DNA from 4 places in the Pseudomonas sp. KB-10 genome. Region 1 is predicted to be linked to each of the others. Evidence: riboswitches for the same ligand, from Rfam matches in the RefSeq annotation. Region 1 holds a riboswitch; each other region holds the start of a gene.
What was found. A riboswitch is a leader RNA that binds a small molecule or an ion and turns the genes downstream of it on or off. The one in region 1 is predicted to bind cobalamin.
Positions count from the first base shown of each region.

Region 2: it holds a riboswitch for cobalamin, as region 1 does, so the genes downstream of both, cobO (cob(I)yrinic acid a,c-diamide adenosyltransferase) here and DXK50_RS04325 (TonB-dependent receptor) in region 1, are expected to answer to the same signal.
Region 3: it holds a riboswitch for cobalamin, as region 1 does, so the genes downstream of both, DXK50_RS19320 (energy-coupling factor ABC transporter permease) here and DXK50_RS04325 (TonB-dependent receptor) in region 1, are expected to answer to the same signal.
Region 4: it holds a riboswitch for cobalamin, as region 1 does, so the genes downstream of both, DXK50_RS19690 (TonB-dependent receptor domain-containing protein) here and DXK50_RS04325 (TonB-dependent receptor) in region 1, are expected to answer to the same signal.

Region 1 is NZ_QYYB01000001.1:929,270-936,872, forward strand. Features, by position in the region: gene cbiE (precorrin-6y C5,15-methyltransferase (decarboxylating) subunit CbiE) at 1-838, shown strand, start outside; gene DXK50_RS04315 (cobalt-precorrin-6A reductase) at 835-1,560, shown strand; gene DXK50_RS04320 ((2Fe-2S) ferredoxin domain-containing protein) at 1,790-2,488, shown strand; cobalamin riboswitch at 2,591-2,784, shown strand; gene DXK50_RS04325 (TonB-dependent receptor) at 3,101-5,152, shown strand; gene DXK50_RS04330 (ABC transporter ATP-binding protein) at 5,232-6,038, shown strand; gene DXK50_RS04335 (ABC transporter substrate-binding protein) at 6,038-7,066, shown strand; gene DXK50_RS04340 (FecCD family ABC transporter permease) at 7,063-7,603, shown strand, end outside.
Region 2 is NZ_QYYB01000003.1:419,098-426,700, reverse strand. Features, by position in the region: gene cobD (threonine-phosphate decarboxylase CobD) at 1-388, opposite strand, end outside; gene cbiB (adenosylcobinamide-phosphate synthase CbiB) at 381-1,289, opposite strand; gene bluB (5,6-dimethylbenzimidazole synthase) at 1,293-1,946, opposite strand; gene DXK50_RS10555 (cobyrinate a,c-diamide synthase) at 1,943-3,235, opposite strand; gene cobO (cob(I)yrinic acid a,c-diamide adenosyltransferase) at 3,235-3,846, opposite strand; cobalamin riboswitch at 4,031-4,386, opposite strand; gene DXK50_RS10545 (hypothetical protein) at 4,425-4,745, opposite strand; gene DXK50_RS10540 (C40 family peptidase) at 4,752-5,276, opposite strand; gene DXK50_RS10535 (C40 family peptidase) at 5,361-5,981, opposite strand; gene DXK50_RS10530 (molybdopterin molybdotransferase MoeA) at 6,129-7,343, opposite strand; gene moaB (molybdenum cofactor biosynthesis protein B) at 7,340-7,603, opposite strand, start outside.
Region 3 is NZ_QYYB01000007.1:210,047-217,649, forward strand. Features, by position in the region: gene DXK50_RS19300 (aminotransferase-like domain-containing protein) at 1-753, opposite strand, end outside; gene DXK50_RS19305 (threonine dehydratase) at 834-1,805, shown strand; gene DXK50_RS19310 (hypothetical protein) at 1,807-2,613, opposite strand; gene amn (AMP nucleosidase) at 2,722-4,194, opposite strand; gene DXK50_RS19320 (energy-coupling factor ABC transporter permease) at 4,291-4,974, opposite strand; cobalamin riboswitch at 5,027-5,230, opposite strand; gene DXK50_RS19325 (acyl-CoA dehydrogenase family protein) at 5,354-7,003, opposite strand; gene DXK50_RS19330 (TetR/AcrR family transcriptional regulator) at 7,000-7,603, opposite strand, start outside.
Region 4 is NZ_QYYB01000007.1:289,054-296,656, reverse strand. Features, by position in the region: gene ribA (GTP cyclohydrolase II) at 1-110, shown strand, start outside; gene DXK50_RS19700 (MFS transporter) at 107-520, shown strand; gene DXK50_RS19695 (cobalamin-binding protein) at 522-1,316, shown strand; gene DXK50_RS19690 (TonB-dependent receptor domain-containing protein) at 1,365-3,251, opposite strand; cobalamin riboswitch at 3,339-3,547, opposite strand; gene dxs (1-deoxy-D-xylulose-5-phosphate synthase) at 3,762-5,657, opposite strand; gene DXK50_RS19680 (alpha/beta fold hydrolase) at 5,740-6,690, opposite strand; gene DXK50_RS19675 (acetyl-CoA carboxylase family protein) at 6,701-7,603, opposite strand, start outside.

The DNA.
Region 1 (7,603 bases):
CTCCTTGGTCGGCCGGCCGCTGGCCACGCTCAACGCCCGGCTGTTTCCCGGCGTGCGCCTGTTGGTGCTGAGTGCCGATGGCGACACGCCCGCACAGGTTGCCGCAACGCTGCGCGCCCGTGGTTTCGGTACCAGCCGCCTGACCCTGCTGGAACACCTTGGCGGGCCGGAGGAGCGCCGAGTCGATGGTCTGGCCGAAAGCTGGAGCCTGCCGCGCGGCGCCGACCTCAACCTGCTGGCGGTGGAATGCCTGGCCGACGCCGGTGCGCAACTGCTGCCGCCGACCTGCGGCCTGCCGGACGACGCCTACCGCCACGACGGCCAGTTGACCAAGCGTGACGTGCGTGCGGTGACCCTGGCGCGCCTGGCGCCGCTGCCCGGCGAGCTGCTGTGGGATGTCGGCGCCGGCTGTGGCTCCATCGGCATCGAATGGATGCGCGCGCACCCGGCCTGCCGTGCCATCGCCGTCGAGGCCAATGAGGGCCGTCAGGATCATATCCGCCACAATCGCGATGCCCTCGGCGTACCCGGGCTGCAACTGGTCGCCGGGCATGCGCCCGAGGCGCTGGACGGCTTGCCGGCGCCGGATGCCATTTTTATCGGCGGCGGCGTCACCGTACCCGGTGTGCTGGATGATTGCTGGGCCGCGCTCAAGCCCGGTGGCCGCCTGCTGGCCAATGCCGTGACCATTCAGAGCGAGGCGGCGCTGGTGGCCTTCCGCGAACGGCAGGGTGGCGAGCTGCTGCGGCTCACTGTGGCCCAGGCGCAGCCGCTGGGCGGCTTCGACACCTGGCGCGCGGCGCTGCCTATCACCCTGCTGGCGGTGCGCAAACCGTGAGCGCGCGACTCCTGCTGCTCGGCGGCACCACCGAGGCGCTGCGCCTGGCCCGTCGCCTCGGACCGGAAACCGTCTACAGCCTGGCCGGCCTCGGCCGGGTGCCGGACGACCTGGCCTGCCGCGTGCGCGTCGGTGGCTTTGGCGGTGCCGAGGGCCTGGCGGCCTTTATCGCCGAAGAAGGCATCGAGGTGCTGCTGGATCTGACCCACCCCTATGCCGCGCAGATCAGCCATAACGCCGCCCGCGCCGCCGAGATCGCCGGCGTGCCCTGCTGGGCCCTGCGCCGCCCCGGCTGGCAGCCGGGCGCGGGCGACGACTGGCGCGAGGTGGATGGCTGGGATGAACTGACCCGCGCGTTGGCGCCGTTCCAGCGGCCGTTTTTCACCTCCGGCCGTGAGCCGCTGGCACATTTGCACGAGATACCCGAGCACCAGCACTGGACGGTGCGCTGCCTGCAGAGCGAACCGGCGCCGCCGCGCGCCGAGATCCTCGGCGCGCGCGGACCGTTCTCGCTGGACGAGGAGCGTGCACTGTTCGCCCGTATCCGCTGCGACGTGTTGATCAGCAAGAACAGCGGCAGCGCCTCCACCGAACCCAAGCTGCAGGTCGCCCGTGAGCTGGGCCTGCCGGTGCTGCTACTGCGCCGTCCCGAGTTGCCGGCTGTGACGCGCGAGTTCACCGAACCGGACGCCCTGTGGGAGGCGCTGCAGGCTTTCCTGTAGGAGCCCCGCCCCGGGGCGAAGCCTTGCTTTTTCCATTCGTCTGTATTCGCCGCGGGGCGCGGCTCCTACAAAGCGGCATCGTGGTGGACGCGAAAAGCGCCGTCCACCCTACGCCTATGTTGCGTTAATTCCGTAGGGTGCGCCGCGCGCACCGGGCTTTCTATCACCCGCTGGATTGCCTCCGGACCACGACGCGCTGCTAGACTGCCGGCCCGTTCTGGAGACCGTCATGAGCCAAGCCCCCTACGCCCGCGTTCTGTTCATCGGCCCCGGCCTTGGTCGTGGAGCTTCTGCCGAGCGTTTGCAGCAGCGCGTCGAAGCGCTGCTGGGCGAGGTGCATCTGCATGACAGCGAGCAGGACGGCTTCTGGCAAGCCATCGACCAGGCGCCGCGGCCGCTGCTGGTGGTGGATCTGGAGCCGCGCGCCGATGCCGCGCACCGCGACTGGTTGCGCGAACGCATCGCCGAGCGCGGCGATGGGGCAGGGGTGTTCGTGGTCTGCACGGCGCTGGAGGAAGCCTGGCTCGACGGCCTGGGCGTGCTGCTGGCGCATCGCGAAGCGCACCTGCCCTGCAGCGACGTGCCGCCCGTGCCGGCGCATCACGCCTGGTCGCAGATCCCGCCGCATGCGCAGCGCCTGCTGCTGTGCAACGGCCCGCGCTGCACGCGCAAGGGCGCGCTGGGCCTGTGGAAAACCCTGCGTCAGCGGCTCAAGGCCGCTGGCAGGCTGGAGTGCGAAGGCGGCGTGCACATCACCCGCAGCCAGTGCCAGTTCCCCTGTGACCTGGGCCCGACCGCGAGCCTTTATCCACACGGCGAGTGGTACGGCATCAGGGACGAGGCGGCGGTGATTCGCCTGGTCGATGAGCGCCTGGTAGCGGGCAGGGCGCTGCCGGAACTGCGCATCGACGAGCCGGGCAGCAATTAGCAACTCGGATTACGCCTGCGGCCAATTCAAGCTATGAGCAATCGCCGCTAAAGCGCCTCCCACAATTACCCTCGCGCCTTGACTTGAGCGGGTGTGGGTGGTCATATCCGCCCCGCTTCAGGTGTCTCACGCCGCCGCGCGTGAGGTGAAACGGGAAGTCGGTTGAAGTCCGACGCTGCCCCCGCAACGGTAAGCGAGCGACCGCATCGATACGCCACTGTGCGCCACGCGCATGGGAAGGCGATGCGTTCATGACCCTCGCAAGCCCGGAGACCGGCCTGGAGTCATTTGTCTGGCAACCCGCGGTGGGCGGGCGTTGACTCCAGTAGGGCGCCGCCGTGCCCCTGTCTGCTGTTGCGCATTTCCATCGGATTGCCGTGCCTTCCCTCTACCGATGGAACCCCTATGGCGCGCCATTTCCGCTTCAATCAATGTTTACCGACCGTTTCGGTCGCAGACCCCCTTCGGCTGCTTTCCAGGCTGCGAATGTCGATAATGTTATGTTATAACAATAACATTTCATCCCTTGATTCTCCGCGCAATCCTGGAAATCCTGCCGTGCGAAACCCTGTTCTTCGCTGCACCTGGCCGCTGGCCCTGCTTTGCAGTGGCATGGCGCTGGCCAACGAGGCCGTCGACCTGCCCGAACTCACCATCCGTGCCAAGGCCGCCGAAGAGGGCGAGAGCGATCTGCATACGCCCACCACCTCCGGTTCGCGCCTGGAGCTTTCGGCCCTGCAAACCCCGGCCAGCACCAGCAGCCTGAGCGGCGCCGAGGTACGCGGGCGCAACAACCTCTCGGTGCAGGACGCCGTGACCCGCACACCGGGCATCAGCAGCATCGGCACCCCCGGCAATGGCGGCACGGCGCTGTCGGCGCGCGGTTTTACCGGCCATGCGGCGACCATGCAGCTGTACGACGGCACCCGTCAGTACGTCGGTGCCGGCACCGTGACCTTCCCGGTGGACACCTGGTCGGTGGCGCGTATCGACGTGCTGCGCGGCCCGGCCTCGGTGCTCTATGGCGAGGGTGCCACCGGTGCGGTGATCAACGTGGTGCCGAAGAAGCCCTTCGCCGGCGAGATCCGCAACCAGCTGCGCCTCGGCTACGGCAGCGACGACCGCCGTCAGGCCGCGCTGGACAGCGGTGGTTCGCTGAACGATGCGCTGAGCTATCGCTTCAACCTCAACCAGCAGGCCAGCAATGGCTGGGTCGACCGGGGCGATTCGGACAGCGTCGCGCTCAGCGCCGCCCTGCGCTGGGACGCCCATGACGACCTGAGCTTCACCCTGTCCCACGACCATGGCGACCAGAGCCCGATGCGTTATCTCGGCACGCCGCTGGTGGCCGGCAAGTACCGCGAAAGCATCCGCGAGCGCAATTACAACGTCGCCGACGCGGATATCCGCTACAACGACCAGATCACCCGCCTGGTGACGGATTGGCGTATCAACGACGCGCTCAGCGCCAGCAACCAGCTCTACTACATCAAGACCCAGCGCTACTGGCGCAATGCCGAGGCCTATCGCTGGCAGCCGGGTGATACGGTCGAGCGCAGCGAGTTCTACCGGATCAAGCACACCCAGGAGCAGGTCGGCGACCGCCAGACCTTCACCCTCGATCACGCCCTGTTCGGCCTCGATAGCCGCACGGTGGTCGGGGTGGATTACAACCGCATCCACTTTGCCCGCCAGCACGATTTCGCCAGCAGTTTCAGCGACAGCGTGCCGCTGGTCGGTTCCGGTGGCGGCCAGTACCAGAGCACCGATCCGCTCGGTTACGGCCCGCGCGAGCGCAACCTGGCGTGGCAGTTCTCGCTGTTCGCCGAGAACCGCACCCAGCTCACCGAGCGCCTGGCGCTGGTGACCGGCGTGCGCCGCGATCAGGTGCATATCCAGCGCGACAACTTGATCGATGGCAGCAGCGCTGATCGCAGCCTGAGCGGCGATAACTGGCGCGCCGGGCTGGTCTTTGCCCTGACCCCCGATCTGTCGCTGTACGGCCAGTACGCCACCAGCACCGAGGGGGTGAGCAACCTGCTGACGCTTAATCCGACCCAGCAGCAGTTCGACCTGAGCGAAGCCAAACAGACCGAAATCGGCCTCAAGCAGATGTTCTGGGGCGGGCAGGGCGAGTGGACGCTGGCCGCCTACCACATCGTCAAGAAGAAGCTGCTCAGCCGTGAAACGCCGACCTCGCCCACCGAGCAGATCGGCCAGCAGTCGTCCGATGGCCTGGAAGCCACCCTGGAACTGGCGCTGGGTCAGGGCTGGGAGGTGTCGGCCAACGCCGCCCTGGTGCGCGCCGAGTACGACGATTTCATCGAAGGTGGCGGCGACCGCAGCGGCAATCGCCCGACCGACGTGCCCAGGCGCACCGCCAACCTGTGGCTGAACAAGGCGCTCGGTAGTGGCGTGGAGGCCGGCATCGGCGCGCGTTATGTCGATGCGCGCTACGCCAATAGCGCCAATACCGCCAAGGTGCCCGGCTATACCGTGGTCGACGCCAACTTCGCCTGGCAGGCGTTGCCGGATGTGCGCCTGGGTCTGGAGCTGAACAACCTGTTCGACCGCCAGTACGCCACCAGCGCCAGCAGCGACGGTGAGCAGTGGTACCTGGGCGCGCCGCGTTCGTTCTTCGTCACGGCGGATTACAGCTTTTGAAGCGGGCGTGCCTGTGCAGGCGTGCCGCGCGTGGAGACTTTGTGTGTCAGTGAATAGTGCCGCAGGCTGGCCTGCCAGTCTGTTCTCGCCGCCCGCGAGCCGCCGTACGGCGGCGCCTGAGCCGCGCCTGCGCATCCGTGACCTGGCCTGGTCGCCGGATGGCCAGCGCGTCTTGCTCGAGGCCATCGACCTGCAGATCGGCGATGGTGAGCTGCTCGGTCTGATCGGCCCCAACGGCAGTGGCAAGACCAGCCTGCTGCGCTGCGCCTATCGTTTTCAGCGGCCCAGCGGCGGCAGCGTCGAACTGGACGGCGAGGCGCTGTGGCAGCGCCCGCCGCGCTGGAGCGCACAGCGCGTGGCGGTGGTGCTGCAGGAATTTCCGCAGGACTTCGGCCTGCGCGTGCACGAGGTGGCAGCCATGGGCCGTACGCCGCACAAGGGCCTGTTCGACGGCGACGATGCCGAGGACCAGCGCCTGGTGGATCAGGCGCTGGCCCGTGTCGGCCTGAGCGGCCTGGCGCAGCAGTCCTTCGCCTGCCTCTCGGGCGGCGAGAAGCAGCGCGCTCTGCTCGCCCGCGCCCTGGTGCAGCAGCCGCAACTGCTGATCCTCGACGAGCCGACCAACCACCTCGACCCGCGCTACCAGCTCGAACTGCTTGGCCAGATCAAGGCGCTGGGTCTGGCGACCCTGGCCAGCTTCCATGATCTGAACCTGGCAGCGGCCTTCTGCGATCGCCTCTGCGTGCTCGACCAGGGCCGCCTGGTGGCCGTCGGCACGCCCGCCGAGGTGCTCACCGCCGAGCTGCTGCAGCAGGTGTTCGGCGTACGGGCGCTGGTCGATACCCATCCACTGGCGGGGCATCCGCGTATTACCTGGATTGTTTGATGAAGCGTTTACGCACGGCTGAACCTGTAGGAGCGAGCTCTGCTCGCGAATCTTGGGAAAAGGCAAAAGCTTCGCGAGCAAAGCTCGCTCCTACATTCGTTGGCGCAATCCTGCTGGCGCTGATCAGCCCCGCCTGGGCCGTCACCGTGACCAGCTGCGATCGTCAGGTGAGCGTTGCCCAGCCGCCGCAGCGGGCGATCAGCCATGACGTCAACATGACCGCCATGCTCCTGGCCCTGGGGCTGAAGGAGCGCATGGCCGGCTACACCGGCATCAGCGGCTGGAAGACCCTCGACCCGAGCATGCGCGAGCAACTCGCCGGCCTGCCGGAACTGGCGGCGCGCTACCCGTCGCTGGAGAACCTGCTGGGTGCCGGTACCGACTTCGTTTTCGCCGGCTGGAACTACGGCATGCGCATCGGCGGCGAGGTCACCCCGGCCAGCCTGGCGCGTTTCGGCATCCCGGTGTACGAGCTGAGCGAGTCCTGCGCGCATGTGCTGCCCGGCCGCGTCGCCAGCCTCGAGGATGTCTACACCGATCTGCGCAACCTCGGCCGCATCTTCGCCGTCGAGCCGCGCGCCGATGAACTGGTGCAAGGCATGCAGCGACGCGTGGCGGCAGTGCAGGCGCGCCTGGGCGAGCAGCCGACGCGGCCAAGGGTGTTCGTCTACGACAGCGGTGAAGACCTGCCTTTCAGCGCCGGGCGCCAGGGCATGCCGCAGCCGCTGATCGAGGCGGCCGGTGGGCGCAACGTGATGGATGGCGTGGCCGGCAGCTGGATCAAGGTGGGTTGGGAGTCGGTGGTCGAGGAAGACCCCGAGGTCATCCTGATCGTCGACTACGGCGAGCGCACGGCGGCGCAGAAGCGCGACTTCCTGCTGCAGCATCCGGCGCTGCAGGGGGTGACGGCAATTCGGGAGAAACGCTTTGTGGTGCTGCCCTATCTGGCCGTCACGCCAAGCCTGGACAACGCCGCCGCCATCGAAACCCTGGCCGCCGCGCTGCACCCCGAGGCGCTCGCCCAGTGAATCGCTATCGCCTGCTATTGCTCGGGCTGGCCGTGCTGCTGGCGCTGTCCTGCGCCTGGTCGCTGGCATTTGGCGCGGCGCAGGTGCCGCTCGAGCGCGTGTGGGCGATCATTGGCCAGCACCTGTTCGGCATCACGCCGCAGGTGCCGGTCAACAGCGGTCAGGACAGCATCGTCTGGCAATTGCGCGCGCCACGGGTGCTGCTTGGTGCGCTGGTCGGCGCCGGGCTGGCGCTTGTCGGTAGCGTGCTGCAGGCGGTGACGCGCAACCCGCTGGCCGACCCGCATCTGCTCGGCGTCAGTTCCGGCGCGGCCTTCGGCGCGGTGGTCGTGGTGCTTTACCTGGGCGAGTTCGCCGGGCTGCTCAGCCTGCCGCTGGCGGCCTTCGTCGGCGCGCTGGCGAGCATGCTGCTGGTGCTGGCCATCGCCAGCCGCAGCGGCCGTCTGCACAGCGAGCGCCTACTGCTGGCCGGGGTGGCGGTGTCCTTCGTGATGATGGCAGCGAGTAACCTGCTGCTGTACCTGGGCAACCCGCATG
Region 2 (7,603 bases), on a different contig from region 1:
CCAGCAGCACGTCGAGCTGCGGCAGCGCGCGATGCACCGAGCCTTCGCTGAGCTTGGTGATGCGATGGCCCTCGCGGCGCCAGGCCGCGGCATGCTCGGCGTAGGTCGGCGCGAGGATGCCCACGCTGCTGTGCGTGCGCAGGCGTGGCAGAGCCTGGATCGCCGCCTGCGAACCGGCCACCGGCAACAGGCTGGCGGCGCCGTAATAATCGCGCGCCGCCGCCTCCAGGCCATCGTTGACCTCGGGCAAGCGCGCCCACGCCTGAGCCGGAACCGGCGGCAGATCCCAGCCATAGGGGGCGATACCGGTGGACAGGTCCAGCCAGTCCTCCAGGGGGATGCCATAGCGCTGCGCCGCCGCGCGCAGTCGACCTCCGTGTTCAAGCACCCAGCACCTCCCAGATCATCAGGCACAGTAACCACAGGCCAACGCCGGCAGCGACCCGGTTCATCGCCCGTTCGATATCCCGCGCGCGCGGCGCCGGGCCCTCGCCCAGCTGCGGGCGTTCATGCAGCTCGCCGTGGTATTCGGCGGCGCCGCCCAGACTCACTCCCAGGCTGCCGGCACCAGCGGCCATCACCGGGCCAGCATTGGGACTGTCCCACAACGGTGCCTGCCGGCGCCAGCAGCGCAGCGCCAGAAGGGTATTCCCGAGCAGCGCATAGGTCAGCGCCACCAGGCGCGCCGGGATGTAATTGAGTAGGTCATCGATCTTCGCCGCCGCCCAGCCGAAGCGCTCGAAGCGCTCGTTGCGATAGCCCCACATGGCGTCCAGGGTGTTGCTCAGGCGGTACAGCACCACGCCGGGCGCACCGGCGACGATGAACCAGAACAAGGCAGCGAATACCGCATCGGAACCGTTCTCCAGCACCGACTCGGTACCGGCGCGGGCCACGCCGGTGGCGTCCAGCTCGGCGGTGTTGCGGCTGACCATCCAGCCGACCCGCTCGCGTGCCAGTTGCAGATCACCCAGACGCAGCGCGCGGGCCACCGGCTGCGCGTGCTCGTAAAGACTGCGCAGGCCAATGGCGAAATACAGGGCGAAGATCTCCACCGCCCAGCCCAACCCGCTGATCTGCACCAGCAGCCAGGTGAGCAGAGTCAGCGGCAGTACTGCCAGGCACCAGGCGGTGACACCATGGCTGCGCCAGCCACCACCGGCCGGGTTGAAACGCTGCTCCAGGCAATCGGCCAGGCGCCCGAAGGCCACCAGCGGATGCGCGCGGCGTGGCTCGCCCAGCACGGCGTCCAGCGCCACACCGGCGCAGGTGATCAGCGCCAGGCTCATCGTTCAGTCACCCTGCACTCCCCATCGATTCTCGAACAGCAGCTCGCTCAGCGGTCGAGGCGAGGCCCAGCCCTCTTGCACCAGCATGGGTTTTTCATAGAAGGCATCCACCGGCCCCAGACACAGCAGCGCCACCGGCTTGCTGCCGGCCGGCATGGCCAGCAGCTCGGCCAGCGCTGCGGGATCGAACAGCGACACCCAGCCCAGCCCCAGACCTTCGGCGCGCGCGGCCAGCCACAGATTCTGAATCGCGCAGGCCACCGAGGCCATATCCATTTCCGGCAGCGTGCGTCGCCCGAAGACATGTGCCTCGCGTCCGTCCATCAGCGCCACCGCCAGCAGCTCGGCACAATCGCGGATGCCCTCGACCTTCAGCCGCATGAATTCGTCGCTGCGCTCGCCCAGGGCCTCCGCGGTGCGTACCCGCTCGGCCTCCACCAGCGCATGAGCCGCCTCGCGCAGTTGCGCATCGCGGATGCGCACAAAGCGCCAGGGCTGCATCAGGCCAACGCTGGGCGCGTGGTGAGCGGCTTCGAGCAGGCGCGCCAGCACCTCCGCCGATACCTCTCCACCGCTGAAATGACGCATGTCGCGGCGCTCGGCGATGGCGCGGTACACCGCTGAGCGCTCCTCGGGGCTGAAGGCGTGCTCGCTCATGGACGCAGCAGCGCGGCGGCTGCCTCCGGGTTGGACGGCAGGTAGAAGTGGATATAGCTGGCGGTCAGTCGCCCCAGGCGATACACCGCCTCGGCCACCGGCTTGCCGTTCGGACAGCGCCCGCGTACCAGCGGCTCGAGCGGGCTGTCCAGGCGCGAGTGATGGTAGCTATGGCCACGCAGCTCGCCCTCCGGCAGCGTCACTTCCTGCAGGGCCAGCGCGGTCAGGCGCGGCTGCAATGCGGCGCTGCCGGCCAGCAGGCCGAGCATACGGCCGCTGGCGCCCTGCTTGTCACGCAGCTCGTGGAGCAGATAGAGCATGCCGCCACATTCGGCGAGCAGCGGCTTGCCGGCCTTATGATGGGCACGGATGGCTGCGGCCATGGCCTGGTTGCCCGCCAGCTCGGCCAGGTACAGCTCGGGGTAGCCGCCAGGCAGATAGAGGCTGTCTACCTCGGGCAGCGCGCTATCGGCCAGCGGCGAGAAATAGCGCAGCTCGGCCCCCAGCCCCTGCAGCAGGTCGAGATTGGCCTGATAGAGGAAGGCGAACGCCGCATCGCGCGCCACGCCAATGCGCACATCCTTCAACAAGGGCGCGAGTTCATTGATATGCGGCGCGGCGAAGCTCACCGCCGGCGGCAGGTCGACATCGGCACTGGCCGCCAGCGCATCGGCGGCGGCGTCCAGGCGCGCATCCAGATCCGCCAGCTCGGCGGCCTGCACCAGGCCCAGATGGCGACTGGGCAGCTCCACCGCGGCGCTGCGCGGCAAGGCGCCGAACCAGCGAATGCTCGGCGGCAGGGCATCGCGCAGGATTTCGCCGTGGCGCGTGCTGGCAACCCGATTGCCGAGCACACCGGCAAAGGGCAGATCGGGCTGGAAGGTGGCCAGGCCATGGGCCAGGGCGCCGAAGGTCTGCGCCATGGCCGCGCCGTCGATCACGCCCAGCACCGGCACGCCGAAATGACGCGCCAGGTCCGCCGCCGAGGGCTTGCCGTCGAACAGGCCCATCACCCCTTCGATGAGGATCAGATCCGCCTCGCCCGCGGCCTGCCACAGCAGGCGACGGCTCTCCGCCTCACCGACCATGGCCAGGTCGAGCTGGTACACCGGCGCGCCGCTGGCACGGGCATGGATCATCGGGTCGAGAAAATCAGGCCCGCACTTGAACACCCGCACGCGTCGTCCCTGGCGCGTATGCAAACGCGCCAGCGCAGCGGTGACGGTGGTCTTGCCCTGGCCGGAAGCCGGGGCGGCGATCAGCAACGCCGGGCAGTGACGTGTCGTCATCAGAATTCGATGCCCTTCTGCGCCTTCACGCCAGACTTGAACGCATGCTTGACCAGGCTCATCTCGGTGACCGTATCGGCCGCCTCGATCATCCCCGGCAAGGCCCCGCGGCCGGTCACCACCACGTGCTGCAGCAGCGGCCGGGCCTCGATATCGGCCAGCACCGCATCCAGTTCGAGGTAACCGTGCTTGAGAGCGATATTCAGCTCATCCAGCACCACCAGGCCGACGGACTCGTCGCTCAGCAAGCGTCGCGCCACGGCCCAGGCTTCCTGCGCCTTGGCAATGTCGCGCTGGCGATCCTGGGTCTCCCAGGTGAAGCCCTCGCCCATCACGTGATAGCTGACTTCCTCGGGAAAACGGCGGAAGAAGGTTTCCTCACCGGTGCTGGCCGCGCCCTTGATGAACTGCACCACCCCGACCCTGATGCCATGACCAAGGGCGCGCGCGACCATGCCGAAGGCGCTGCTGCTCTTGCCCTTGCCGTTGCCGCTGTGCACCAGCAGCAGGCCGTATTCATCCTGGGCCTGGGCGATCTTCTCGTCGATCAGGGCTTTCTTGCGCTGCATGCGCGCCTTGTGGCGGGCGTCGCGTTCGGCGGATTCGCTCATGCTGTGCTCCTGCAAGTCAGGTGCCCGCGTTGCCTGCTTCAGGAACAGTGCGAACGACAATGAAGAATCGCGATGATCCGCGCGACCTCATACAGGCGCCAATGGCTGGTCAGGCGAGCGGAAGGCGGGCAACACCGAGGCCCCGGTAGAACCGGAGCACTGGCCGGACAACGCCCTCCGCGATGCCGTGGAACTGCGACAGGCCGGTCTCCGGGCTCGTGAGCGAACCTGAAAGGTTCGACGCTGCGCCTTCCCGTGCGAATACACAGTGGCCTTGCAGACTGCGTGAAAACTACTGCGCTCGGCCATGCGGCGTTAAAAACAGTCTCAAAATGCTCATTTACAGCTCGTAAACTCCGCTTTCTCGCCTGTTTTTGCCTTACCTGACCTTCGCTCGCTACGTTTTCACACGGTCTGCTTATGCAGCGTTTGACTCACCTACCGTTGCGGGGGCAGCGCCGGCATTGGAACCGGCTTCCCTGTTTCACCCCGGCGCCGTCGATGGAAACGGCGCGGGGCACCTGAAGCAAGGCGCGCAGGGTAGAGGCTGGCAGCCCTGCCCGTCAACGCCGATACCGCTAATGCCGGGGCGTGAAACCCGGCGGCTTGCTGGCCAGCCACTCGACGAAGGTACGCAGGCGCTCATCCGCCAACAGCGCGTCCCGGCTGTTGTAGCTCAGCGCCAGCTCCTTTTCACTGAACAGCCGATGAATCTGGTTATGGCAGGCCCGGCATACCCAGAGCGTGGCGGTAATACGTTCGTGACGGGCAAAGCGCTTTTGCACATAAGCCTTGTCGTGCAGCGCCTTGGGAATCAGATGGTGACGGGTGAGTGCTACAGGCCGCGCGCAAAGCTCGCAGACCTCGGGCTGAGGCGGCAGACGGATAGGCTCGGCCATGGCGCCTCAGGGGTTGCGGGCAAGCTCGGGCGTGATCACCCGCTTGGCATCGAGATAGACGCGCTGCCAGTAAACATTGTCGAGGCTGTCTAGGCGCACGGTACCGCCACTGGATGGCGCATGTACGAAACGCCCTTCGCCGACATAGATACCTGCATGGCTCACGGCGCGCCCGCCATTGGTGGCGAAAAACACCAAGTCACCACTCTGCAAGGCATCGCGGCGCACGCCTGGGGTGCGCATCGCGCTCAACTCACGTGTCGAGCGAGGCAGACTGATACCGGCAGCATCGCGGTAGACGTAGCCGATCAAACCGCTGCAGTCGAAACCACCTTCCGGCGTGTTGCCACCAGAACGATAAGGGGTACCGACAAGCCCCAGAGCGCGGAACAATACGTCTTCGGCGCCGCCCTGATAGGAGGACGAAGAGACCGGTGGCTGGTAGACGGGCTGGGGAGCTGGAGCGCGACCGCTACAGGCGCTCAGCAGCAGGGCGAAAGAAATGAGGACGACGCGGGGCGTGAGGCGCATAAGCGAGGCAATCCAAAGCCTGAATGCGCCCTACTCTGCCGATTGCAGACAAACGGCGCAACCCTGGGGTTACGCCGTGACACATCAATTGTGGCGTTTGGCTGCCACCTGCTCCTCCACCGGAGCCAGCGCAAGAACACGCTTGGCCTGCAGGTAACTGCGGTTCCAGTAGCTGTCGTCAAGGCTGTCGATGCGCACGCCACCGCTGCGGCTGCTGCTGGAATGGATGAACTGGTCATCGCCCAGGTAGATACCGGCGTGGCTGACGCGACCACGACCGCGGTCGTTGAACAGGATCAGATCGCCCGGTTCCAGATCGGCACGCGCAACCTTGGGCGCGTCGAGGTTGATCAGCTCGCGAGTGGAGCGCGGCAGCTCCAGGCCGACTTCCTCACGGAACAGATAACCGACGAAACCGCTGCAATCGAAACCGGACTGCACCGAGGTGCCACCGTAGCGATAGCGCGTACCGATCAGCGAACGCCCGAGATCGAGCAGGCTGTCGGCCAGCTGCGGCATTTCATAGGGCTTGTCGTCGATCAGCGCGCTGATTTCATCATCAGCAGGCTCGGCCTGATGAGAGAGCGGACGAGCAACCGGCTCGACCTTGGCTTCGCTGATCTGCGACTGCGGCGAATGGCCGGCGCAGGCAGCGAGAAAGACTGTCAGTGCAAGAGGCACGAGGGGTGCGAAGCGTTTTAGCATGGGCACGACCGTGTCGGTTGATTTACAAGTCGGCGACTATGCCCTCTATAACGCTCATTTGCAAATTCTATCGCTGGAAATGTGACCCAGTGGTTTTGCCGCGCCATCTAACGCGCCCGGCTGTCGCACAGCCGGACGAATCAGGCACTAGCCGAGAATCTCGCTCAAGGGAATAAAACGCAGCGCGTCCCCTTCGGCCAGCGTGCTGCCCTCCACTACCTCAGCCAGACCTTCGGCCCACGCGGCACTGCGCAGAACGCCAGAACTCTGGTTGGCGTAAGGCACCACACGACCATTCTCCAGGCGTGCGCGTAGGTACTCTCGACGTTTGCCCGGCTTGTTCCAGGTGAACCCCGCCGGCACAACGAAACCCAGAGGTTCGACCCGCTGCACACCAAGGCGACGCAGTATATAAGGACGCGCCAACAGACCGAAGGTGACCAGTGTGGAGGCCGGATTGCCCGGCAGGCCTATCACCGGAACCCCTTGGTAATGGCCGAAAGTCAGCGGCTTGCCCGGCTTTATAGCCAGTTTCCACAGCGCCAACTCGCCCGCCTCACGCAGCGCCAGGCCGAGATAGTCGGCCTCGCCTACCGACACACCGCCCGTGGAAAGAATCAGATCGACCGCGCCCAACGAGCCCAGCGCCTCACGGGTGCGCTGCAGGTCATCGGGCAATATCCCCGCATCCACCACCGCGCAGCCCAGACGCTGCAGCCAGGCGATCAGCAGGCGCCGATTGCTGTTGTAGATCTGCCCTGGACCGAGCGTCCGCCCCGGCTCCACCAGCTCGTCGCCCGTGGACAGCACGGCCACGCGCAAGCGCCGACGCACAGCGAGCTGCGCCGCTCCCAGAGACGCCGCCAACCCAAGCTCGATAGGGCCCAAACACGTACCGGCAGGCAGCACGCACTCTCCCGCGCGAGTTTCCTGACCTTGGTTACGGACGTTCTGCCCGGCTTTCAGCGCCTCGCGAAAATGCACGCACCCGGCTTCATCGACCTCGACGTTCTCCTGCATCTCCACGGTGTCGGCGCCTTCTGGCAATGGCGCACCGGTGAATATACGCGCGCAGGTGCCCGGCTGCAGGGGCTCAGGCGCAGTACCGGCCTGAATACGCTGACTGACCGGCAGCGGCTGGCCCTCCCAGTCAGCCAGCCGCAGGGCATAGCCATCCATGGCGCTGTTGGCCCAGGGCGGCAGATCCAGCCCAGCGATCAGCGGCTCAGCCAGTACCCGGCCATCGGCCTCAGCCAGCGCAACCTGTTCGGCCTGCTCGATGGGCGCAGCGTCGGCCAGTGCCAGCAGGCGCTGCAACGCCGCTTCCATGGGCAACAGGCCGGGATGATCGCAGCAGGTCATCCGCGCGTCTCGCAGGCGGCGGCTTGCTTCAGGTGCGGCACGAAATTGCAGGGACGATGCCGCGCATCCAGCTGCTCGGCGAGAATCCCGTCCCAGGCGGTGCGGCAGGCGTTGGTCGAACCCGGCAGGCAGCACACCAGCGTGCCGTTGGCCAGGCCGGCCAGCGCGCGCGACTGGACGGTGGAAGTACCGATATCGGCCACGGAGATCTGCCGGAAAAGCTCGCCAAAACCGTCGACCTGCTTGTCCAGCAGGCAGGC
Region 3 (7,603 bases), on a different contig from region 1:
CTCGGCGTCCAGGCTGGCGCCGGTGGGGTTCTGCAGGCAGGGGGTAAGCACCACCACGCGAGCGCCGGTGGCACGCGCCTGGCGGTCGAGGTCATCGGGCAAGATGCCGCGTTCGTCCATCGCCACGCCATGCAGCGGCAGGCGCAGCTGGCGCGCGGCGGCCTTGATCCCCGGCGCGGTGAAGCGCTCCACCAGAATCGGCTCGCCGGCCTCGCACAGCGCCAGCAACGCTGCGGAGACGCCCTGCTGGGCGCCAGCGCAGAGCAGCAGGCCGTTCGGCGCCAGTTCCAGGCCGCGGCGGCGCAGCCAGGTGGCGCCGGCCAGATGCGCGCGCTCGACCAGCGCTGCCGAGGGATAGGCCTGCAGCCCATCCAATTCGCCCTGTGCAGCCAGTGCGGCAAGGCTGGCGGACAGGTCGCGGTTGTCCGGATCGTGCACCGGCACGTTGGTCGACAGGTCGATCAGCTCGCCCTGCGTGGCCGGTTGCTTGAGGCGGAACAGGCTCGCCTCGCGGCTGCCGGCCAGCACGTAGGTACCGCGGCCGACCTCGCCGGAGACCAGATGCCGACGCGCCGCCTCGCGGTAGGCGAGCATCACCGTGCTCGGGTTGATGCCCAGCGTCCAGGCCAGGCGTCGCTGCGGCGGCAGGCGTTCGCCGGGCTTGAGTTCACCGCGGCCGATGGCAGCGGCGATGGCCTCCACCAGGGCGAGGTAGGTGGGCAAAGCGCTGCTGGACAGGTCAGGGAGCCACATTGTTTGCCATGCAATATAAAGATTTACCCATACAATGCACCGCACTAGCATCGGGGTCAACGCCACCCGGAGTACCCGTCATGTTCGACCTCGCCCAACTGCGCCAGAGCGCCCAACTGGTTCACCGCCATATGGCGCCCACGCCACAGCTGAGCTGGCCGCTGCTGTGCCAGCGCACGGGTTGCGAGCTGTGGGTCAAGCACGAGAACCACGCGCCCACCGCCGCCTTCAAGGTGCGCGGCGGGCTGGTCTACATCGACGCCCTGCTGCGCCGCGAGCCGCAGGTGCGCGGCCTCGTCACCGCCACCCGCGGCAACCATGGCCAGAGCCTGGCGCTGGCTGCACGCGCAGCGGGACTGGCGATCCGCATCCTGGTGCCGCACGGCAACGCCCGCGAGAAGAACGCCGCGATGCGTGCCCTTGGCGCCGAGGTGATCGAACATGGCCGCGACTTCGACGAAGCCCGCGCCGAGGCCGCGCGTCTGGCCGAACGCGACGGCCTGCACTGGGTGCCGTCGCTGCACGAGGATCTGGTGCGCGGCGTGGCCACCTATGCCCTGGAACTGCTTGAGGCGGTACCGAACCTGCGCCGGGTGTACGTGCCCATCGGCCTCGGCTCGGGCATCTGCGGCATGATCCGCACCCGCGACCTGCTCGGCCTCGACACCGAAATCGTCGGCGTGGTCGCCAGCGGCGCCGATGCCTACGCGCAGAGTTTCGAACAAGGTTGCCTGGTACAGACCGAACGCGCCGTCACCCTGGCCGACGGCATGGCCTGCCGCCAACCGCAGCAATTGGCATTGGACGTTATCAGCGCGGGCGCGGCGCGCATCCTGCGGGTCGACGATGCGGAAATTCGCACCGCCATCCGCGCCTATCACGAGGACACTCACAACCTCGCCGAAGGCGCCGGCGCTGCCGCCCTGGCAGGCCTGCTACAGGAGCGCGAACGCAACGCCGGCCAGCGTGTTGCCGTGGTGCTCAGCGGCGCCAACATCGACCGGCTGGCGCTGGCCGACCTGCTGCGTGACGAAGCACCAGCCGCAGCCTGACTCAGGCCAGCGGCAGAGGCTCGGCAGGCAGCCGTCCGGGCGTCTGCCGTAACCGGCGCGAAACGCCCCATTCCGCAGCGATCAGAGCCAGCAGCAGACCAAGCTGAATCAGCAATGCGATATAGAACGGCTTGAACACATGGCCGATCTGCCGCTTGAGCAGGCCGAGGAGGAACTCGGCCTGAAAGAGCTGCTCGATACGCGCATCCAGCACCTGATTCAGCACCTTCTCGTTGAGCCCGCTGTAACGGGCGGTTTTCTCCACTGCCATCTCGCCTATCGCCTTGCCCAGCAGACTGGCACGCAGCCGGTCGAGCAGGTCGAAGGCGATGCGTTCAGTGGTCGAGGCTTCGGCGCGCTCGCCAGCTTCTTGCAGCCGCTCACGATGGACGTAGTCCAGCGCCAGCTGCTTGAGCAGCGTCTGCACACTGACATCACGCACGGCCAATAGTCCCTGCTCCTGCGCCTCGACATAGGCCTGGAAGTCGCTCCAGATATCGTCGGCCAGTGCCTGCACCAGAGGCGCATAGCTATCGAGATGGCGATTGATCTGCTGCTGGCTGCCGTACAACAGCCCACCCTGGACGCCGAGAAAACCTCCGGCCAGGGGCAGCAGCAGAAAGTAGAGTTTGAGCAGCCAGTGGTGCCAGCGCTTGTTACGTGCCAGCCAGCCCAACCGGTGCAGCTTGAACGCCAGCAACAGGCCAGCAACCGCGCCAAGCAGAAGCGCCAGACCGGTGTAGAGAAAAAGATTGAAGAAACTGAAGGGTTCCCACAGTGCCGTGAGCAGCAGACGTGCCTGCTCCATGCCTATCGCCTCGTTCGTCCATGACGGGCGCGAGTGTAAACCAGAACACTGCAGCCTAACGCCAGGGCGTGACCGGACTGTGCGTCAGGCCACACCCACCTCAGACGCTCAACGGAACGGTGGCTCGTCGAAGCTGCGCAACTTGCGCGAATGCAGCGAGTTAAGCTGACTGCGCATCAGCTCCAACGCCGCGATGCCGATATGCAGGTGCTGAGTCACCGCACGTTCGTAGAAGGCGCCCGCCGCGCCTGGCAGCTTGATCTCACTGTGCAGGGGTTTGTCCGACACGCACAGCAGCGTGCCGTAGGGCACCCGTAGGCGATAGCCTTGCGCGGCGATGGTGCCGCTTTCCATGTCCACCGCCACCGCACGCGACAGATTGATCAGCGGCCGCTCCTGAGCCCAGCGCAGCTCCCAGTTGCGATCGTCGTAGGTCAGCACGGTGCCGGTACGCAGGCGCTTTTTCAGCTCGTCACCCTCTTCACCGGTGACCAGCTTGGCGGCTTCCTGCAGCGCCTGCTGCACCTCGGCCAGCGCCGGCAGCGGGATGTGCGGCGGCAGCACGCGGTCAAGAATTCCGTCGCGGCGCATATAGGCGTGGGCCAGCACGTAATCGCCGATGGTCTGCGACTGCCGCAGGCCGCCGCAGTGACCGATCATCAGCCAGCAATGCGGGCGCAGCACGGCGAGGTGATCGGTAATGTTCTTGGCATTGGACGGACCGACGCCGATATTGACCAGGGTGATGCCATGGCCGTCATCCGCCTGCAGATGGTAGGCCGGCATCTGGTAGCGGTGCCAGACCACGTTCTCGATGATCGCCTGCATCTCGCCCTCGGCCATGCCGCGCTCGACCACCACGTTGCCCGGCAGCACCATACGGGTGAAGCGCGAGTCACCCACCAGCATATCCAGGCCATGGCGGATGAACTGGTCGACGTAGCGGTGGTAGTTGGTCAGCAGAATCCACGGCTGCACGTGGCTCCAATCGCTGCCGGTGTAGTGCTGTATGCGCTTGAGAGAAAAATCGGTACGCGCTGCGTCGAACAGAGCCAGCGGCAACGGGTCGATATTCTCCCAGTCATACAGGCCATCGGCGGTGCCGTCGGTGGCGGCAGACAGATCGGTGCTGGGGAACACTCGCGCCAGCTCGGCAGCGGTCACGCCACTGCCGGCCAGCTCGTCACCGCCCTCGACCACGTAGGGGTAGGGAATATTCTGCTGGCTGCGGCCGACTTCCACACGCAGGGTGAAGTCGTTCATCAGAGGACGCAGCTGCTCCAGCAGGTATTTGCGAAAGGCAGCCGGCTGGGTCACGGTGATCGCGTAGGTACCCGGAACCTGCACCTTGGCGTAGGCACGTACGGTGGTCGGCACCTCGCCCTGGCACAGGTAGGTCAGGCGCAATTCGGGATAGCGGAACAGGCAGTGCTCGCTGGCGTCCGGGCGGATGCGCTCCTTGAGGTAGCGCTTGAGTGCGTGACTCAGGGCGCCAGTGGCTTCCTGGTGCAACGCGGCGAGGCGGTCGACCGCCTCTTCGGGAGTGTGGGCAATGATGAAATCATCTGAGCAGGCTTTCACGGCGCATCTTCCTGACTGAACGTACGCGCCTATCTTGCCTGCATCCTTGTGGCAAAACATAGCGTGGCGACCGGCAATTCGGTCGCCACGCTGTCATCAGACGGCAGCCTGATGCAGGCGCGCGTTGAACAGCGGCCCCTGGCTGAAACGCGACAGCGCCTTGGCTGCGGCCAGCACGCCAAGATCGATCAGCGGCTCGATCAGGATCACGCTCATGTAGGCCAGGCCGAAGCTGCCCACGGCGGCCAGGTTGTCACTGGTGAAGCCGTGACCGTAAAAGGCCCAGAACGCGACCCAGGCAACGATGCCGCCCTGATAGGCAGTCGACAGCGCCAGCGCCTGCTTGTAAGAGAGATCGACGTAGGCGGTACCCGGAGCGACGATACGCTTGGCCAACAGACTGATGCCCCACAGCGGAATCAACAGGGTGGTGACGTTCATGCCGTACTGCGGCAAATCGAACTGGGCGAACAGCAGGCCCTGCAGCAGCAGACCTGCGGCCAGACCGATGGCGGTGGCGCCGGCGCCGAACAGCAGCAGCAGGGTCGAGCCAAGAATCAGGTGTACTTCGGAAACACCCACGGGGTGATGCGGCAATACCTCGAAGAAGCAGAATACCAGCGCGGTGGTCAGCAGGCTGCGCAGCGCCAGCGCGGTGACGCCGCCGTTGTCGCGGATGGCATCGCGCGCCAGTTTGGCGGTCAGGCCGAAGGCAGCGACCGCCGTTGCGTAACTGAGGAAAATCTTGGCGCCTTCGACGACGCCCGGTTCGATATGCATGCAAGTTCCTTGGCCGCGCCCACCGCGCGACGATTCGGATGAAGGATGGGCGAAACGCCCGTTGCCGATGGCAGGTCTCCTGGCTCACGGCTTGGCACTTCGCCCGCCTTCCCGACCGAAGTCAGTGGCATGAGGGGCTTCGTTCGCCGCTTACAGTTGCGGGGGCAGCCAGGGCATTGGCAAGATTCACCGCACCCTGTTCCCTTTTCATCCGCGTCACGACTGTGAACGCAGAACCATCGGCCGCCAGATTACCCGCCCGTCTGGCTAAAAAACAGCGGCCAGACTGATCGTCTCAGTCCTCTTCGCACGCACAGTTGTTCCCAAAAGAAAATCGGCTGAAAAAAACCAACTCCCCTGGTAAAAGATCGCTGCCACATCAAAGCAGATGCGGCGTGCTACGCGCCAGCAGCGCTTCGACGTCGATGCCGCGCGGCAGCGTGCCGTAGACGCGGCCGCGGCCCTCCAGGCGGCTGGCGATAAAGGCGTCGCTGACCAAGCTGTTGCCAGCTTCCAGCAACAGCTTGGCCTGCAGTGCCACAGCCATGTCCTCGGTGAGCTGACGGGCGCGGTATTGAACGTCAGCGGTGTCGCTGAAATCAGCCTTGAGCCTTTGGATATGCGCCTTGAGACGGGCATCGCCATGGCCATCGCCCAGTTCGGTGAACAATGCGTCGAGCACGCCGGGCTCCTTGGACAGGGCGCGCAGCACGTCCAGGCACTGTACGTTGCCTGAACCTTCCCAGATCGAGTTGACCGGCGCCTCACGATACAGACGCGGCATGATGGTTTCCTCGACGTAGCCGGCGCCGCCCATGCATTCACTGGCCTCGTAGATCATTTCCGGGGCGCGCTTGCAGATCCAGTACTTGCCCACGGCGGTGACCAGGCGGGCGAACTTGTCTTCCTGCTCGTCATGCAGATGATCGAGCGCGCGGCCCATGCGCATGCACAGCGCCAGCGCGGCTTCGCTCTCCAGCGCCAGGTCGGCCAGGACGTTCTGCATCAACGGCTGGTCGGCGAGGATCTTGCCGCCCACCTGGCGATGCGCGCAGTGGTGCGCGGCCTGGGTCAACGCCTGGCGCATCAGGCTGCTGGAACCGACCATGCAGTCGAAGCGGGTCATGGCCACCATCTCGATGATGGTGGGCACGCCGCGCCCTTCCTCGCCGAGCATCCAGGCGAAGGCGCCGCGGTATTCCACCTCGCTGGAGGCGTTGGCCCAGTTGCCCAGCTTGTTCTTCAGGCGCTGGATGTAGAACGCGTTGCGCGTGCCGTCCGGGCGGTGACGCGGCAGCAGGAAGCAGCTCAACCCCTTGTCGGTGTAGGCAAGGGTGAGGAAGGCGTCGCACATCGGGGCCGAGCAGAACCACTTGTGGCCGACCAGCTCGTAGCCCTGCCCCGGCCCGCCGAGACCGATGGCATAGGCGCGAGTAGTGTTGGCGCGCACGTCGGTGCCGCCCTGCTTCTCGGTCATGGCCATGCCGATGGTGACGCCGGCCTTCTGCTCCATCGGCAGATTGCGCGGGTCGTACTCGGTGGCAAGTATCTTCGGCAGCCACTGCTCGGCGATATTGGGCTGCAGGCGAATGGCGGGCACTGCGGCGAAGGTCATGGTCAGCGGGCAACCGCTGGCGGACTCGGCCTGGCTGTGCAGATAGGAAAGCCCGGCGCGGGCAACATGGGCACCGGCGCGCGGGTCGGTCCAGGGCAGCGACGGCAGGCCCTGCTCGATGGCTGTGCGCATCAGCTCGTGATAGGCCGGGTGGAATTCCACCAGGTCGATGCGGTTGCCGTAGCGGTCATGGCTCTTGAACACCGGCTTGTTCTCGTTGGCGAGAAAGCCCGCCTGCATCAGCGCGCCACCGGCCAATGCACCGTAGGTACTCAAACGCTCGTCGGCCCAGCCGCCATCGTAGCGGCGCACCCACTCCTGCAGTGGCAGATCGAGACGGTAGAGGTTGGCGCCGTCGAGGCTGGGCACCTGGTTGAACACCTCATGGGTTTCGGCGTGCAGACTGGGTTTCATCGGTTTGACTCCTTGGCGCCCACGGCGCGCAGGCAGAAGGTGACGAGGCTGGCGCTGACCTGCGCCAGTTGCAGAGTGGGTCTACCCGCTTCGCGAGCGGCGCGGGCAGGCGGCGACAGCGGTCCGACCAGAGCCTCGGCAATGGCGCCGACCAGGCAGGCCGCCACCAGGCCGATCTGCTCGACACGAAACTCACCAGCGCCGACGCCCTCCTCCAGCAGATCGCTGAACAGCTCGGCGTAGGCTTCACGATAGAGCAGGCGTTGCTCGTCGACCTCTGGATCGACAGGCTCGGCGATCAAGGCGAAGGCCAGACGGCGGCTATGCCAGGCGCGGGCAGCGAATTGTTCCAGACCAAGGCGCAGACGTGCGCTGGCAGTTCCCGGCCCACGCAAGGCAGCAGCCAGGGCATCCACTTCACGCTGACTGGCCGCGGCGAAGACTTCGGCAGCCAGTTCACCCTTGCTGCGAAAGTGCCGGTACAGGCTACCGGTGGCGATGCCAACGTCGTCGGCCAGCGCCTGCATGGTCAGGGCGGCGAAACCACCGGCACAGACCCTTTCCAGCGCGCAGCCGAGAATGCGCTGGCGCTGGGCCTGG
Region 4 (7,603 bases), on a different contig from region 1:
TGCAGATCGCGCACAACCCGTACAACAAGCGCTACCTCGCCACCAAGGCCGGCAAGCTCGGCCACATGCTGGGCAACCAGCATCAGGGTGAGGCCGAGGAAAGCCTGTGACCCGAGGCCAGGTGAAGCGCCGTCTGGCGCTGGCCTGGTGGCGCCAACTGGGCGTGGCATTGGCCCCGCTGCTGGTGTTCAACCTGCTGTTCGGTGGCGGTAGCACCACAGTGCTGACCATGCCGCTGTTCATCGCCGGGCTGGCGTCCATGTTCGTCAGCCTGCCGCTGTTTTCTGCCTACAAGCGCGCTCTGATCGCCACCGAAAAGGCCCTCGACAGCGAAGCCGAGCCCGCCGCCTGGCTGGAGCTGGATCGCGTACGCCTGCGTGCGCTGCTTGGCGCTGCGCTGCCGGCCTGGATCGCTGCGCTGGCAGTCCTGGCTGGCCTGGAGGCGATTCCGCTGGTGCTGCTCGGGCTCTCCAGCATCGTGCTGCACGGCCTCTATCGCATTCCCCGCCAGCTCGGCTGAAATGCGCACATGGCTGCTCGCTCTCTGCCTGCTGGCGCTACCGCTGGCGGCAGCCGAACGGGTGATCAGCCTTGCCCCATCACTCAGCGAGATCATGCTCGACCTGGACGCAGCCGACTTGTTGGTTGGCGCGCTCGAAGGTGACGAGCGTCCCGCAGCGTTGGCGCACCTTCCCACTGTCGGCCGTTATGGCCAGCTGGAATTCGAACGTCTGCTGCAGCTGGCGCCGGATCTGATCCTGATCGCGCCAGGCAGCGTGCCGCCCGCGCAGCAGGCGCAGTTGCGCGGGCTAGGCATCGATCTTTTGCTCGTCGAGCCGCAACGCCTCGACCAACTCGGTGATGTGTTCGTACGCATTGGCAAGCGAATTGGACGGCGGGAGCGGGGCGAGCAGCTGGCGTCCGAGTTTCACGCCGAGCTGGTTGCATTGCGTCAGCGCTACCGGCGCGATCGGCCCCTGTCGGTGTTCTATCAAATCTGGCACCAGCCGCTCTACACCATCGGTGGCCGGCAACTGATGGGTGATGCCCTACAGGTGTGCGGAGCGCGCAACCTGTTCGATGACCTGCCGCAGCCGGCGCCTCAGGTCAGCGTGGAGGCGGTGCTGGCGCGTGACCCCGATGTGATTCTTGGCGGCAGCAACGCCGAATTGTCCGGCTGGCAGGCCTGGCCCCAGTTACATGCGGTGCGCCGGGGGCAGGTGTGGGCGGTGCCGGACAAGGGCCTGGAACGACCCAGCCGGCAGATGCTGGGCGCCATCGAGCAGCTGTGCGAGCTGATGAGGGCCGCACGCTAGTTCATGGGGCGCTGCGCACCCCAAGCAGGTTGCGTGCGTGCAGTGGCATCAGAGTTGCGGCGTCCAGGTCAGCGAGAGCAGGGCGCTGCGGCCTTCCTCGCGGTAGCCGTAATAACTCACGCTGCTGAAGAACGGATCATCAGGGCGGCTGTACAGGGCCTGGGAATAGTTCTTGTCCAGCAGGTTGTCGATCTTGACCTGCCAAAGCAGCTCCTCGTCCATCCGCCAGCTTGCGCGCGCACCCAGCAGGCCGTAGCCGGCGATCTTGCGATTGTTGGCGGCATCGTCGTAGCGGCCGGAGAACGCCTGCCAGGTCATGCCGGCGGCGAACGCGCCGAACTGACGATCCAGGTCCAGGCTCAGACTGCGCTTGGCGCGGCGCGGCAGGGTGTGGCCGCTGTTGCGATCACGCGGGTCGAGCAGATTGGCGCCGAGGGTCGCCTGCCAGCCCAGCAGTTCGCGTTCGATATTCAGTTCCAGGCCCTGCAGACGCGCCTTGTTGACGTTCATTGGAGTGCTGAAGAAGGTCACCGGGTCGCTGACCACGGTGATCAGGTCCTCGACCTCGGTACGGTAGGCCGACAGGCTCCAACGGGTATCCAGGTGATCGCCGCGCAGTTGTGCCTCGTAGGTCTTCGAGCGCTCCGGGGCGAGATCCGGGTTGCCGCCGTAGAACGAACTGGTCGGGAAGTAAAGGTCGTTGAAGGTCGGTGCATGGAAGCCCTCGCCGTAGCTCAGTACCAGCTCCAGACGCTCGGCCAGGTCCAGGCTCAGCGCCGCGTTCCAGGTGTTCTCGCTGCCGAACTGCTGGTTGTCGTCGTGGCGCAGGCCCAGTTCGGTGGCGAAACCGTTGCCACGATAACGGTGCTGGGCGAAGGCGGCCCGGTTCCAGCGTTCGCTGTGGCTGAAATCGCTGTCGCTGCCCAAGCGCTCCTCGTACCAGTCGAGGCCGAGCAGTACCTGGTGAGCGTCGCCGATTCGCAGGCTGTTGAGCCAGCCGGCGCTGTCGCGGTAGGTGTTGTAGACATAGTTGTTGTCGGCATTCAACGGGTCGCGGTTTTCACTCTTGTCCTCACCGTGGCCGAGCTCCAAGCGGCTGCTCCAGCGCTCAGCGAGCTGTGCCTCGAGATGACCGGCGACACTGGAGACGCTGAAGTGTTCGCTGGGATTGCCCGGATCGAAGCTGAACAGATCGTCGTATTCACTCTCGCCGCGTTGCTCAAGCAGGTTCAGGCCACCCTTGAGGCGGTCAGTGAAGCGATGCTCCAGACTCAAGTTGAAAGCCTTGCGGCGCAGGCCGTCGTGGTCATTGTCGTAGCCACGCCCATCCTGGGAGCGGTCGAAACCGGCGCGCTCGACCAGGCTGGCGCCGAGGTCGACGCGGGTGCGCTGGTCGCCGCCGGATAGACCCAGGCTGCGTTCGAACGTCTGCTGACTGCCGGCGGCCAGGCGCAGGCGTGGCTGCAGGCCTTCCTCGCCGCGCCGGGTGAAGATCTGGATCACCCCGCCAATGGCGTCGGAGCCGTAAAGCGCCGAACGGGCGCCGCGCACAACCTCGATACGCTCGATCTGCTCAGGGCTGAGAAATTCCAGGCGGGCCAGGCCGCTGGCGGCCGCATTCAGACGTACGCCATCGACCAATACCAGCGTCTGGTTGGCGTTGGCGCCACGTAGGAGCAGGCTGGTGAGGCTACCGCGACCGCCGCTCTGCACGATGGACACACCGGGCACGCGGCTGAGCAGGTCGGGCACGCTGCTGGCCTGCAGGCGCTCGATGTCCGCTCGCTCGAACACCGTGCTGGCGGCGGTAGCCTGTGCTTGTGGTTCGGACAGGCGTCCAGAGGTAACGACCAGCGGCTCGGCCAGATAAGGTTCGGCAGCCTGCGATAGGCCTGGCGTGACGGCTATGGCCAGAGCCAGAAGGGGCAGTTTCATTCTATTTCCTCAACGGTCGGCAGACGGTTGAGGAGGGCAGGCGCAAGCGCGGGCAGGGCGGCGCTTGACCGTGTCGCCCTCCGCAACACCAGTCACACCGCCTGGGCCGGTCTCCGGGCTCTCGACCCGCGTCCGCCTTCCCAGGTATGGCCCAGTGGCTACAGGACGTGGCGCAAGCTCAGCGCTCGCTGTCGATTACCGTTGCGGGGGCAGCGTCGGGATTGCTCATGAAGAGCGCACCGACTTCCCGTTCAGCAGACCGTTGAAAACTACCTGCGTTGGCAATACTGCGTTAAGAACGGCGTCGTGTGCGAGCCCAGTCAAAAATGCTCATTTACGACTCGTAAACTTCGCTTTTTCGGCCGTTCTTGCCTCGCCTAGGTTTTCAACGGCCTGCTGACGCCGCTTGCGCAGCACACCCTGGCGGAACATGAAGTGCGCGCACCTTAGTTCGGGTGGGTATGAATGACAAGCAAGCCCCGCTCATCCGGCGATGAGCGGGCTTCATGCTCAAGTCTGCAGCAGGCTCAGGCGTTGGCGTACCGCGCGTTCGATACCGGCTTCGTCGAGGCCGCATTCGGCGAGCATCTGGCTGGGCTTGGCGTGCTCGACGTAGTAGTCGGGCAGGCCGAGGTGCAGCATCGGCACCTGGCAATTCTCGGCGGCGAAGAATTCGCTGACCGCACTGCCGGCGCCGCCCATGATGCTGTTTTCCTCGATGGTCACCAGCAGCGCATGGCTGCTCGCCAGTTCGCGCAGCAGGACTTCGTCCAGGGGTTTGACGAAGCGCATGTCGACTACCGTGGCGTCCAGCGTTTCGCCGACGCGCAGGGCTTCGGCCAGTTGCACGCCGAAGGCCAGCAGGGCGACGCCCTTGCCCTGACGGCGCACCACCGCTTTGCCAATTTCCAGCGGCTCCAGGCCAGCATCGAGCGGGGCGTTGGGGCCGCTGCCGCGCGGGTAGCGTACGGCGGCCGGGCCGTCGAACAGGTGACCGGTGGTGAGCATGCGGCGCAGCTCGTTCTCGTTGCTCGGGGTCATCACCAGCATGCCGGGGATGCAACGCAGGTAGGACAGGTCGAAGCTGCCGGCGTGGGTCGGGCCGTCTTCGCCGACCAGGCCGGCGCGGTCGATGGCGAACAGCACGTCGAGGTGCTGCACGGCGACATCATGGATCAACTGGTCATAGGCGCGCTGGAGGAAGGTGGAATAGATCGCCACCACCGGTTTGGCGCCTTCGCAGGCCATGCCGGCCGCCAGGGTCACGGCGTGCTGCTCGGCGATCGCCACGTCGAAGTAGCGCTCGGGGAAGCGCTCGGCGAAGGCCACCAGGTCCGAGCCTTCCTTCATCGCCGGAGTGATGCCGACCAGGCGGTTGTCGGCTGCGGCCATGTCGCACAGCCACTGGCCGAACACGTTGGAGTATTTCGGGCCGCTGGGCTTCTTGGGGGCGGCGACAGGCGTTACCGGCTCCAGCTTGGTGATGGCGTGGTAGCCGATGGGATCAAGCTCGGCCGGGGCGAAGCCCTTGCCCTTCTTGGTCACCACGTGGAGGAATTGCGGGCCGTCCAGGTCGCGCATATTGCGCAGGGTCGCCAGCAGGGTGGGCAGGTCGTGGCCGTCGATGGGGCCGACGTAGTTCCAGCCCAGCTCCTCGAACAGGGTGCCGGGCACCAGCATGCCCTTGGCATGTTCCTCGACCTTGCGCGCGATCTCCCAGGCGCCGGGCAGGTGCGAGAGGATCTTCTTGCTGCCCTCGCGCATGCTGGCGTAGGTGCGGCTGGAGATGATCTTGGCCAGGTAGTTGGACAGGCCGCCGACGTTCTTGGAGATCGACATGTCGTTGTCGTTGAGGATCACCAGCATGTTGGCGCCGACGTCGGTGGCGTGGTTGAGCGCCTCGAAGGCCATGCCGGCAGTCAGCGCGCCGTCGCCGATCACCGCCACGCTCTTGCGCTTCTCGCCTTTCAGGCGGGCGGCGATGGCCATGCCCAGCGCCGCGCTGATGCTGGTGCTGGAGTGGCCGACACCGAAGGTGTCGTACTCGCTCTCGGAGCGGCGCGGGAAGGCGGCGAGGCCGTCCTTCTGGCGCAGCGTAGCCATGCGCTCGCGGCGACCGGTGAGAATCTTGTGCGGGTAGGCCTGGTGACCGACGTCCCACACCAGGCGGTCATCGGGAGTGTCGAAGACGTAGTGCAGGGCGATGGTCAGCTCGATGACGCCGAGGCCGGCACCGAAGTGCCCGCCGCTCTGGCCGACGCTGTAGAGCAGGTACTGGCGCAGTTCATCGGCGAGGGTTTCCAGGTCCGCTTCGGCCAGGCGGCGCAGTTCGTCGGGCGTGTTGGCGCTGTCGAGCAGCGGCGTCAACGGGCGCTCGCGGGGGATCTCGTGGAAAGTGGTCGGCATCAGGCGAATCGTTATAGGCGTAAAAGATGCGGCAGTTTACCTGATGCCAGGAAAACAGCCCAATCTGCTGACCACATCGGCGCTACCGGTAATTTCGTGCAAGGAAATCCAGCAGCAGGGCGCTGACCCGTTCGGCGCATTCGCCCTGCAGCCAGTGGCCGGCGCCAGGCAGATCGTGGCGCTCCAGCTGCGGCACCTTGTCGCCCATGCGTTTCAGCGTCGGCGCTTCGAAGCGGCCCACCGGGTCGTTTTCCCCGAGCAGGAACAGCGTCGGCTGCGTGATCTGCAGTCCGGCCAGGTGCTCGGTACGCTGCCAGTTGCGCTCGAAGTTGCGGTACCAGTTCAGCGCGCCGCGAAAACCGTGGCGCTCGAAGGTGCGCAGGTAGTGGGCGAACGTCGCCTCGTTGCACCAGGCCGGCAGCGGCAGGTCATCCGGCACGCCATCGAACAGCCGCGCGTCGGCCGGTTTTTCCGTCGCCAGCAGGGCATCGCCCAGGCCGCCGAGCAGCAGACGCAGGCTGCGGCCGATGCCTTCGTCCAGTTCGGCCTCGGCCACGCCCGGCTGCTGGAAGTAGAGAATGTAGTGGAAGCGCCCGGCAAAGGCCTCGCGCATCATCTCGATGACCGGGCGTTTCGGCCGGCCGCCGAAAGGCACCGACAGCGCGCCGAGCGCCTTGACCCGCTCAGGCTCCAGTAGCGCCAGGTGCCAGGCCACCGGCGCGCCCCAGTCGTGGCCGACCACCGCTACCTCGCGCTGGCCGAGCATGCCCATTGCCGCCTGGATATCGCCGCACAGGGTGAGTAGGTCATAGGCCGCCGGGTCGGCCGGCGCGCTGCTGGCGCCATAGCCGCGCATTTCCGGGGCGAACACGCGATAGCCGGTGGTGGCCAGCGCCTCGATCTGCGGATGCCAGGCGTACCAGCACTCGGGAAAGCCATGCAGCAGCCACACCGGCCGGCCGTGCTTGGGGCCGGCGCTGTACAGGCTGAGTTCGATGCCATTGGCGGCGAGCAGGCGGTGATCGATATGCATGGAGATGTCCTTACCAGGTGTCGATAAAGGGACGTTTCTTGCCATCACGCCGGGGCGGACGTGGCGCCGCATTGAGGCCGCGCAGCAGCCAGGCGCGGCTGTCTGCCGGGTCGATCACGGCGTCGATCTCAAGGTAGCTGGCCATGTTCAGCGCCTTGCCGTTGTCGTAGGCCTTGGCCACCAGCTTGTCGAACAGCGCCTGGCGCGCGGTCTCGTCCGGCTGGGCTGCCAGCTCCTTGGCGAAGCCCAGGCGTACCGCGCCTTCCAAGCCCATGGCGCCGAACTCGCCACTGGGCCAGGCAGCGGTGAACAGCGGCGAGTGGAAGCTGCCGGCCGCCATGGCCTGAGCGCCGAGGCCGTAACCCTTGCGCAGCACCAGGGTGAAGAAGGGCACCGTAAGGCTGGCGGCGGTGACGAACAGGCGCGAGACATGACGCACCGTGCCCTGTTTCTCCGCTTCCGGCCCGACCATGAAGCCGGGGGTGTCGCATAGCGAGACGATGGGCAGATCATGGGCTTCGCACAATTGCAGAAAGCGCGCGGCCTTGTCGCCGGCCACGGCATCGATGGCGCCACCCAGGTGCACGGGGTTATTGGCGATCAGCCCGAACGGCTTGCCTTCGATACGAATCAGCGCGGTGATCAGGCCGGGGGCGAACTGGCGGCGCAGCTCCAGCACGCTGCCGTCATCGGCCAGCAGCTCGATTACTTTGCGGATGTCGTACACGCGCAGGCGGTTTTCCGGGATCACCTGGCGCAACTCGCGGGGATCGCTGCACTGCCAGTCGCTCACCGGGCCCTGGAAATAGCCCAGGTACTGCTTGGCCACGGCGACCGCTGCGGCCTCGTCTTCGACCAGCACGTCGATCACCCCGTTGGGGCCCTGCACGCAGGTCGGGCCGACCTGCTCGGG